Regions from separate parts of the Frankia sp. CeTa3Moorea genome, predicted to be linked through region 1. Evidence: riboswitches for the same ligand, from Rfam matches in the RefSeq annotation. Region 1 holds a riboswitch; each other region holds the start of a gene.
The links. Region 1 has a riboswitch for cobalamin ahead of AC08OV_RS18840 (ribonucleoside-diphosphate reductase subunit alpha). Riboswitches for the same ligand answer to the same signal wherever they lie in the genome.
Positions count from the first base shown of each region.

Region 2: it holds a riboswitch for cobalamin, as region 1 does, so the genes downstream of both, metE (5-methyltetrahydropteroyltriglutamate--homocysteine S-methyltransferase) here and AC08OV_RS18840 (ribonucleoside-diphosphate reductase subunit alpha) in region 1, are expected to answer to the same signal.
Region 3: it holds a riboswitch for cobalamin, as region 1 does, so the genes downstream of both, AC08OV_RS12135 (CoA-acylating methylmalonate-semialdehyde dehydrogenase) here and AC08OV_RS18840 (ribonucleoside-diphosphate reductase subunit alpha) in region 1, are expected to answer to the same signal.

Region 1 is NZ_CDXDOR010000127.1:9,473-12,739, reverse strand. It holds gene AC08OV_RS18845 (replication-relaxation family protein) at 1-285, shown strand, start outside; cobalamin riboswitch at 1,187-1,413, shown strand; gene AC08OV_RS18840 (ribonucleoside-diphosphate reductase subunit alpha) at 1,663-3,267, shown strand, end outside.
Region 2 is NZ_CDXDOR010000056.1:16,698-19,964, reverse strand. It holds gene metE (5-methyltetrahydropteroyltriglutamate--homocysteine S-methyltransferase) at 1-1,514, opposite strand, end outside; cobalamin riboswitch at 1,655-1,939, opposite strand; gene AC08OV_RS12170 (adenosylcobinamide amidohydrolase) at 2,168-2,665, opposite strand; gene AC08OV_RS12165 (hypothetical protein) at 2,810-3,133, opposite strand.
Region 3 is NZ_CDXDOR010000056.1:7,836-11,102, forward strand. It holds gene AC08OV_RS12135 (CoA-acylating methylmalonate-semialdehyde dehydrogenase) at 1-1,447, opposite strand, end outside; cobalamin riboswitch at 1,638-1,824, opposite strand; cobalamin riboswitch at 2,030-2,216, shown strand; gene AC08OV_RS12140 (ABC transporter substrate-binding protein) at 2,246-3,267, shown strand, end outside.

The DNA of each region.
Region 1 (3,267 bases):
CTGCGCAACCTGGACGACCCAGTACGGGTGCCGGTCGCGACGACGGCCGCGGACCTCGCCGAACCCGACCAGCACCTCGACGCCACCCTGACCCGCTGGCTGCCCCTGACCCGGGCCGGTACCGGTCGCCTCAGCCTGGGCCAGCTGGTCAGCCTCTGGCCTAACTCCGCCAAGCCCTTGACCGACAGCTCCCCAGCCGACAGTGACCTCGGCCGTCCGAGACGACTCCACCCACCCCAGCCGATGCCACCCGCGGGGCCTGATCACCAGCAGCTCGCGGCCTAACCGCAGCCCCGCATGGCCCCGAGGGGTCCTGCTACCCGGGTACCGCGCCCGGTGGCAGGACCCCTCGGCTTGAACGGGCATGGCTGCCGCGACCGGCGGGTCGGTTGAGGCGGGTCTCCGCCCGCCGGGTGCTGCGGCGAGACCGCCGCCGCGTTGGACCGCGCTGGGCAGGCTGGCCCCGTCGGCGCGGGCGAGGATGCCGGCGACCAGGCCGACGATGATGGAGATCGTCGTGCCGAGGGCGACGACGAGTGCCCGGGTGAGGGCTGGGTTGGCGGTCACGTCTGCTCCAGTTCACACGCCCCGCTCCCCTGGCTGACGAGACGCTGAACGGACGCAGCGTGAAACAACCCTGCTCGATCCCCGGGGTTGCCGCAGCCCGATGGCCCATAGGCGCGTGCTGTGGCTTCGGCCCGGAGCGGCCAGGGGAGGACGCGCCGGACATGGGAAGCCCGAGTTCGGTGACTGGCAATATTGGCAGCCGCCGCGGCGATCAGTCTACCGGCTCCGGTCCGGCACGGGGTGGGCGCCGTGGCCCGCGATCATGACTGTCCTCAGTCAGGTGGCATGGATGATCGCCAGCGACTTGTGCGGCTCGTGTCGTTTGTGGCGTGGGCCGGTGAGCCCGGTTCGAACATGTGCGGCCTGCGGTTCGCCAGCACCGAGGACGAGCAGCCATGGGGCCTGTCCTGGCGCGGCGTGGGCCGTGGGTCTCGAACGGGGCGAGGTCCTGCCCAAGCCCGAAGGCGATGAGGTCCGGGCCGTGCTGTGGCGGCTGAGGTTCTGGTTCACGGTGGCGGTACAGGACGCTCGGCAAGTTCCGCTCGGAGATACCCCGGACGGCGAGGTGTCGGGCGCGACACAACATGTGGGTTATTTGCAGTCGTGTGATTCTTATATGTAGCGTGTGCCGCGCACTGGTTCGGCCGCCCTGCCCTGGGCCGGTCGTCGTAAGAGGGAACCCGGTGGGAGTCCGGGGCTGCCCCGCAGCGGTGAGTGGGAACGACCGCCGTCAGGAGCACTGGGCGCTATGGCGCCTGGGAAGCGACGGTCAGTAGGTTCACCGGCGTCACGACGCGCCGGTGGGTGCCCGCGAGTCCGAAGACCTGCCAGCGTGCCGCGCGCGACATGCGCGTGGCGGTCCGACGGCCCCGAGGGAGGGCCGGGATCGCCGTGCCGGGCTTGGACCGGGCACGGGCAGCTCGCCGGTCGCCAGAGGGCCTCGGCGTGGCGGGTGGTGATCGTTCGGCCACCGAGCCACGCGCCGTCGCCGTCGGTCGTCGATGCCCGGGTCCGTCGCCATTCGGGCCGGCGCGCCTACCTCCTCCTTGCTCGCCGTCGGTGCCAGCCGTCCGACGACCTGTGCGAGGAGTGCCGTTGACCGTCACCGAACCTTCCCCCGTTGTCCCGCGGGCCGCCGGTATGTCCGGGTCTGGTGGCCGCACGATGCGCGTCCGTCATCGTGACGGCGCGTTGGAGCCCGTGGACGTGACGAGGATCGTCGCCGCGGTCGCGCGGTGGGCGGACGACCTGGATCAGGTGGATCCGTTGCGGGTCGCGACCCGGACGATTGGCGGGCTCTACGACGGCGCGACGACCGAGGAGCTCGACCGGTTGTCGGTGCAGACCGCCGCCGATCTGATCGGTGAGGAGCCGCAGTACTCCCGGCTGGCCGCCCGGCTGCTGGTCGCGCTGATCGCCGACGAGGTCGCCGGTCAGGGGATCGGCTCGTTCAGCTCGGGCATCGCGCGGGGCCACGAGCTGGGTCTGATCGGGGCGGGCACGGCCGAGTTCGTCGCCCGGCACGCTGGCGAGCTCGACGCGCTCGTCGACCCGGCTGGCGACCTCGGGTTCGAGTTCTTCGGGATGCGGACGGTGCACGACCGCTACCTGCTGCGCCATCCGCGCACCCGGCTGGTGGTGGAGACGCCGCAGCACTGGCTGCTGCGGGTCGCCTGCGGGCTGGCGCACGACGTCGCCGAGGCGGCGGAGCTGTACCGGCTGATGGCGTCGCTGGCCTACCTGCCGAGTTCGCCAACGTTGTTCAACTCCGGGACGGCGCACTCGCAGATGTCGAGCTGCTACCTGGTCGACTCGCCGCGCGACGAGCTGGAGTCGATCTACGAGCGGTACGGCCAGGTCGCCCGGCTGTCGAAGTTCGCCGGCGGCATCGGCATCGGTTTCTCCCGGGTGCGCTCGCGGGGCGCGCTGATCCGCGGCACGAACGGCCGGTCGAACGGCATCGTGCCTTTCCTGCGGACCCTCGACGCCTCGGTCGCGGCGGTCAACCAGGGTGGGCGGCGCAAGGGCGCGGCCTGTGTGTACCTGGAGACGTGGCATCCCGACATCGAGGAGTTCCTCGAGCTGCGGGACAACACCGGTGAGGACGCCCGGCGCACCCACAACCTGAATCTGGCGCACTGGATCCCGGACGAGTTCATGCGCCGGGTGCAGGCCGACGGGGTGTGGTCGCTGATGGATCCGGACGCGGTGCCGGAGCTGCCCGACCTGTGGGGTGAGGAGTTCGACCTGGCCTACCGGGCCGCCGAGGCCGCCGGCCGCTATGTCCGCCAGCTGCCCGCCCGTGATCTGTACGCGCGGATGATGCGGACGCTGGCGCAGACCGGCAACGGCTGGATGACGTTCAAGGACGCCGCGAACCGGACCGGCAACCAGACCGCCGAGCTGGGCAACGTCATCCACCTGTCGAACCTGTGCACCGAGATCCTCGAAGTCTCCAGCGATGACGAGATCGCGGTGTGCAACCTCGGCTCGGTCAACCTCGCCCGCCACCTCCTGCCCGCAGACCCGGCCGCCGACGCGGACGGCGACGGGGATCCAGCGGCGCGGGTTGATTGGGCGGCGCTGCGCGCGACCGTGCGCACGGCGGTGACCTTCCTCGACCGGGTGATCGACATCAACTACTACCCGACACCCGAGGCCGCGGCGAGCAACCCCCGGTGGCGGCCGGTCGGCCTCGGC
Region 2 (3,267 bases), on a different contig from region 1:
CGCTCGGGCTCGCCGTGCACCAGCACGTCCAGCCCGAACTCCTCCTGGGCGGCGATCACGTTGCGGATCTCGGTCCGCATCGCCTCGACGTAGCCGTCCGGGGACATGCTCCCGTTGCGCAGCGCGGCCCGGGCCTGGCGCAGACTCGCGGTCTGCGGGAACGACCCGATAGTGGTCGTCGGCAGCTGCGGCAGGCTCAGCCGCTCCGCCTGGACCAGGTCACGCTTCTCGTAGGGGCTCGCCCGGTGCAGGTCCGCGCCGGTCACGGCCGCGGCCCGCTGGTGCACCGCCTCGACCCGCACGAGCGGCGACACGGCCCGGGCGGCGAGACGCGCGGCGTTGGTCTGCAGGGCGCCGGCGATGGCGTCCCGTCCCGAGGTGAGGCCGGCGGTGAGGGTGACGATCTCGTCGAGCTTCTGCCGGGCGAAGGCCAGCCAGCCGGCAATCTCGGGGTCCAGGTCGCCCTCGAGGACCACATCCAGCGGGACGTGCAGCAGGGAGCAGGAGGCCGAGACGTCGACTCGGCCGGCGAGGCCCCGCAGGCTCTCGATCGTGTCGAGGGTGGCGGCCAGGTCGGCGGCCCAGATGTTGTGCCCGTTGACGACGCCGGCGACCAGTCGCTTGTCGCCGAGGCCGCCGGCGGCGGCAAGGGCCGCCAGGTTGGCCGACGCCGGTCCGACGAAGTCGAGCGCGACGCCGTCGAGGGCGCTGTCGCGCAGCACCGGCAGCGCGTCACCGACCCGGTCGAAGTAGGTGGCCAGCAACAGCTTCGGCCGGTCCGCCGCGGCGGTCAGCGTTGCGTAGGCGCCGCTGACCGCCTCCAGGACCGCCGCAGGCTGGTCAAGGACCAGCGCCGGCTCGTCGAGCTGGACCCACTCGGCCCCGGCGGCCCGCAGCTGGCGCAGCACGTCTGCGTACAGCGGCAGAATCCGGTCCAGCAGCGACAGCGGCTCGAAACCCTCGCCCGCGTCCGGAGCCGCCTTGGCCAGCAGCAGGAACGTCACCGGGCCGACCAGCACCGGCCGGGTGAGGACACCGGCGTCCTTCGCCTCGGCGAACTCACCGAGCGGCTTGGCCGCGTCCAGGCTGAAGTCGGTGTCGGGGCCGAGCTCGGGCACCAGGTAGTGGTAGTTGGTGTCGAACCACTTCGTCATCTCCAGCGGCTCGGCGTCCGCGGTGCCGCGAGCCATGGCGAAGTAGCGGTCCAGCCTGCCCTTCGGCGTGCTCACCTCCGGGACCGCCGTACGGTGGCGCGCCGGGATGGCGCCGAGCATGACGGCGGTGTCCAGCACGTGGTCGTACAGCGAGAAGTCGTTGCTCGGGATCTCCTCGATCCCGGCCTGCCTCAGCTGGGCCAGGCGCTCCTGGCGTAGCTGCCGAGTGGCCGCCAGCAACTGCTCGGCGTCGCTCGTGCCCGCCCAGTACGCCTCGGTCGCCTTCTTCAGCTCCCGATTGGCACCCTGCCGGGGATACCCGTACACCGTCGCGCGACTAAGCGGTGCGGTCGTGCTCATGGGCTCTCCTTCGCGAGTCCACCTGACCTCGCGAACAGACCAGCACGACACCGGCACCCCGACTGGTCGTCGAAAGTCCGACCGAGAGGCGCCGACGGCGCGGACCCACCCACGAGGTCACAGCCAAGCGTGCTCGCGACCGCGCGCACGCACAGCGGGCAGGTCTTCGGACTCGTGGGCCTTCCCGATCCGTTCGGACGGGGCTCCCTACTGGCCGTCGCTTCCCAAACCCCGGGCCCGCCCAGCTCAAGGCCGGTCGAGCCGCTACGAGTTCAGTGCTGTCCCGCCGCACCCGTCAGGTGCGGCATCGGACGGTGTTCGTTCCCACTCACCGCTGCGGGGCAGTCCCGGATTCCCACCGGGTTCCCTCTCACGTCTCCCACCACCCATTACCTCGTCGAGGCACCGAGTGGCGGTCGAACCAGCTGCGCTCAGCAGCCTAGCAACGGCACCGGGGGCCGGAGGCACGAGCCGGCATGTGGCGTGAGGTCGTCTCGCTCACGGCCTCGCCGACGAGCGCCCAGCCTCCCGCACCCGCGTCCTCAGCCCGTCGCGGCGTCGGCGCGCGGGCCGTCTGCCGCCCCGTCCGGCCGGCGGAGCGGTACAGAAGCATCTCCTGATCTGGGTTCGGACCCGCCGGGCGGACATGGCGGTCAGGCTGAGGGCTCCGCCCATCGGGCGGCGTAGCACGCGGCGCCGCCTGCGACGGCGGCGTGGACGGCACGGCCCAGGCGGGCTCCCCATCGCGAGCGCGGGCCGCAGTACTCGACTCCCGGCGGTCCACCAGCGGAGCCGGCGGGGCAGCACACCACGAGGGCGTCGGACGCCGTGCCGGTGCCGGGAACGCCGGCTTCCAGCAACGCCTGGCTCTTCGCCTCGGTGGCCGTGACGACGGCGTTGACCAGGGCCGCGTCGCTGAGCAGCACGGGCAGCAGGCAGACGAGGTTGACCGTGCCGGGACGCCACCGCGCCGCGGGCAGCCCCAGCTCGGCGGCGATCTCCTCGAGGTGGCGCGCGGGATCGTCCCGGCAATAGTCCTGCGCCACCTCGGCGTTGATGACCCACTCGCCGACCGCGAGCCCGCCGATGCCCCGAGGGCATCCGCCGTACCAGCGGACTCGACGCTCACCACGGCCGCCGTACCGACGCACCCGTCGGTACCCGCAGGCCAGGCCGCGGCGGCCCGGCCTCTTCGCGTGAGACGACCGGCCCGTCGCACGCCGTCCGCGTCATCGACGTCCCGTCCACCTCACGCCGACGAGGCGCCGATGGGTTGTGACGCATCAGTTTCCGGGCTACCGGTCGGTGCTGCGCCGCTGGTCTGGGACCGGACGTGCGGCGAGCGTGGTCAGGAGCAGACGTCGGGGGCAGTCGAGGTCAGTCGTTGGGCACTCCGGGCCCGGACAGTCGGCGCAGGAAGGCAGTGCCTGTGCCTGGCGGGTCAGGCCGTCGAGATAGTCGACGAGCAGGTCCAACTGATGGCGCAGCTCGCGCATCCGGGCCGACTGCGCGCCGGCTTGGCGGCGGTGTGCGCGCAGCTGTTGGTAGGCGTGCGGTTCGAGCATCACCATCTCGGCGCCGTCGACCTCGACCCGCCGGGGGACAGAGCGGTCACTCATCAGGCTCGCCCTTCCCCAGCCCGCCGCCCGGGTATCGGCTGGCCGTGCCGTGTGGGCACCACCGACGCTGTGTTGCGGGCGGCCTTCGGAAAGTTGACCGTGACAATCGACCCCGGAGCACCCTCGCTCAGCAC
Region 3 (3,267 bases), on a different contig from region 1:
GGGAGGTGACGGTCTTCGTCTTCGTGTAGAAACGGATCGAGTCCGGCCCGTGCTGGTTCAGGTCGCCGAATCCGGAACGCTTCCAGCCGCCGAACGTGTGGTATGCGATGGGCACCGGGATGGGCACGTTCACGCCGACCATTCCGGTGTTCACCCGGTGGGTGAAGTCCCGGGCGGTGTCCCCATCCCTGGTGAAGATCGCCACGCCGTTGCCGTACTCGTGCTCGTTCGGCAGCCGCAGCGCCTCCTCGTAGTCGGCGGCGCGCACGACCGAGAGCACCGGGCCGAAGATCTCCTCCCGGTAGATCCGCATCGCCGGGGTGACGTGGTCGAACAGCGACGCGCCGAGGTAGAAGCCCTGCTCGTGCTCGGTGCCCGCGAGCGGGTTGCCGCTGCCGTCGACGACCAGGCTCGCGCCCTCCTCGACGCCGGAGCTGAGGTAGTCGCGGACCCGGGCCACGGCCGCGGGGGTGACCAGCGGGCCGATCTCGGTGGCGTCGTCCAGCGCCGGCCCGATCCGCAGCGCCGTGACCCGCGCGGCGAGCCGCTCGACCAGGGCGTCCGCCGTCGCCTCGCCCACCGGGACGGCGACCGAGATCGCCATGCAGCGCTCGCCAGCCGACCCGTAGCCGGCGCCGACCAGGGACTCCACCGCGTGGTCGAGGTCCGCGTCCGGCATGACGACCATGTGGTTCTTCGCCCCGCCGAAGCACTGCGCCCGCTTGCCGTGCGCGGCGGCGGTGGCGTAGACGTACTGGGCGATGTCGGACGACCCGACGAAGCCGACCGCCTCGACCCGGGGGTCCGTCAGCAGCGCGTCCACGGCCTCCTTGTCGCCGTTGACGACGTTGAACACGCCCGGCGGCAGGCCGGCGTCCAGGAACAGCTCCGCCAGCCGCAGCGGCACCGAGGGGTCACGCTCCGACGGCTTGAGCACGAATGCGTTACCGCAGGCCAGCGCCGGTGCCGCCTTCCAGAGCGGGATCATCGCAGGGAAGTTGAACGGGGTGATCCCGGCGACGACCCCGAGGGGCTGGCGCATCGAGTACACGTCGATGCCGGTGCCGGCCGCGTCCGAGTACTCGCCCTTGAGCAGGTGCGGGATGCCGGTGGCGAACTCGACCACCTCCAGGCCGCGCTCGATGTCGCCGTGCGCGTCGGCCACCGTCTTGCCGTGCTCTGCGGCGAGCAGCCGGGCGAGCGAGTCCTGCTCGGCCCGGACCAGTTCGAGGAAGCGCGCCAGCACCCTGGCCCGGCGCTGGGGGTTGAGCCGGGCCCAGCCGGGCTGGGCGTCGGCCGCCGCCGCGACGGCGTCGGCCACCTCTGCGCGCGACGCCAGTGGTACCCGCGCCTGCTCCCGCCCGGTACTCGGGTCGTAGACGGCACCGAAACGACCCGAGGTGCCCGGGACCGGCTTTCCGCCGACGTGATGCGTGAGTTCTCGCATGAGAAATTTCGCCTGACCTTCCGAAAGTGCGCAGCCTGCATCGCCCCGGCGGCCGCGGCGCGCCGGGAGAAGGATGTGAAGAAAGAAGGAGTGCGAAAGCCGCCGGGAATCAGTCGAAATGTCGCCGGGCGGCTCGGAAGGGGGCATGAAAAAGCAGGGCTGACATGCGTTCCGACTCCATCCTCGTGGAAGTACACGGTCGCCCACGGCCGGTATCCTGGCTCCCGGATCGGCGCGGACTCCTGCCTTCCCGGCACGCGGCCAGTGGCATCACGGGAGTCCGGCTCCCCGGTCACAGTGGCGGGACCGCGCCGGATTCACACCGGCTTCCCTGACACCATGGACCTTGGTAGGGGACCATAAAGTAGGACACCATACTATGTCCAGTAGTCGCGGCCCGTGTCGGTGTGACGTCGATCCGTGGCAGCCGTGTCCCCGGGCTCCGCCCGCCCGGCCGCCGGAGCGGGGGCTGGCCCGAGGCGGGAAGGACCGCCGGCGGCTCGGGCCGGTCCTGACCGCCGGTGTGCTCGTCGTCGCGGCGATGGCCGATCTGTGCCTCTTGCCCGGTTGGGCTCCGGTCGCGTAGCGTGGCGTTGCCGTGGTGTTCGGGAAGCCGGTGTGATGCCGGCGCGGCCCTCGCCACTGTGATCGGGAAGTCTCGGGTCTGGTCCGCGGTGCGGCGGAAGTCACTGGGCGTGTTCGCCTGGGAAGGCTGACCTGGAGGCGTCGACCCGTCAGCCAGGAGACCGGCCACGGCATCGAGTGACCCATCCACGAGGTGCTGGAGAGGCGGTCCGCGTGAGCGTGCCTGCTTGTGCTGAGTCTGATCCCGCGCTTTCGGCAGCCGCTGCCGACGCGCCCGCGCGGCCGTCGCGACGCCGCCGGCCCGGCCGGCCGCGTCGCCGGACCGCCGTCGCTGCGGTGCTGGCCGGCGTGCTGGCGATGGTCTCGCTGGCGGCCTGCGGGGACGACGACGGTGACGAGGCCGGTGGCTCCGCAGCCCTCGACGCGCGCGGGTGCGTGACGTCGTTCAACGCCGAGACCGACTACTTCCCGGTGAAGTCGACGTTCGAGGCGGCCAAGAACGTCACGCTGACCTACCACAACAGCTACCAGGTACTCACGGTCAAGGAGCCGTACCCGGACGGCAAGCCGGAGTCGTACGTGCTGGTGCGCTGCGGCGCGCCGGCACCGGAGCTGACCGGAGACCTCGCCGCCGCCCCGCAGATCGAGGTGCCGATCACCAGCCTCTACTCCGGGTCGACGACCCACCTACCGCTGCTGGTCGACCTGGACGCGGTCGACGTCCTCACCGGGGTCTCCAGCGCCAGCCTGGTCTCCAGCCCTGAGGTGCGCGAGCAGATCGACGCCGGCAAGGTCGTCGAGTACGCCCCGAACTACCAGATCGACGTGGAGAAGGTGGTCAGCGCCGCCCCCGACGTCCTGATGACCGACGGGACGGACTCGCCCGAGTACGCGACGATCCGCAAGGCGGGCGTGACGGTCGTCGCCAACGCCGAATGGCTGGAGGGCGACCCGCTCGGCCGGGCCGAGTGGATCAAGGTGATGGCGGCGCTCACCGGCGACGAGGAGCAGGCCGCCAAGGTCTTCGGCCAGATCCAGACCGACTACTCCGCCATCGCGGACAAGGCGACCGCCGCCGGGGTCACCCCGGTGAAGGTGCTGCCCGGCTCGATGTACGAGGGCACCTGGTACATGCCGTCCGGCGGCAGCTACGTCGGCAAGCTGCTGTCGGACGCGGGCGCGACCTACCCGTGGGAGGACGAGACCGACACCGGCAGCCTGGAACTCAGCTTCGA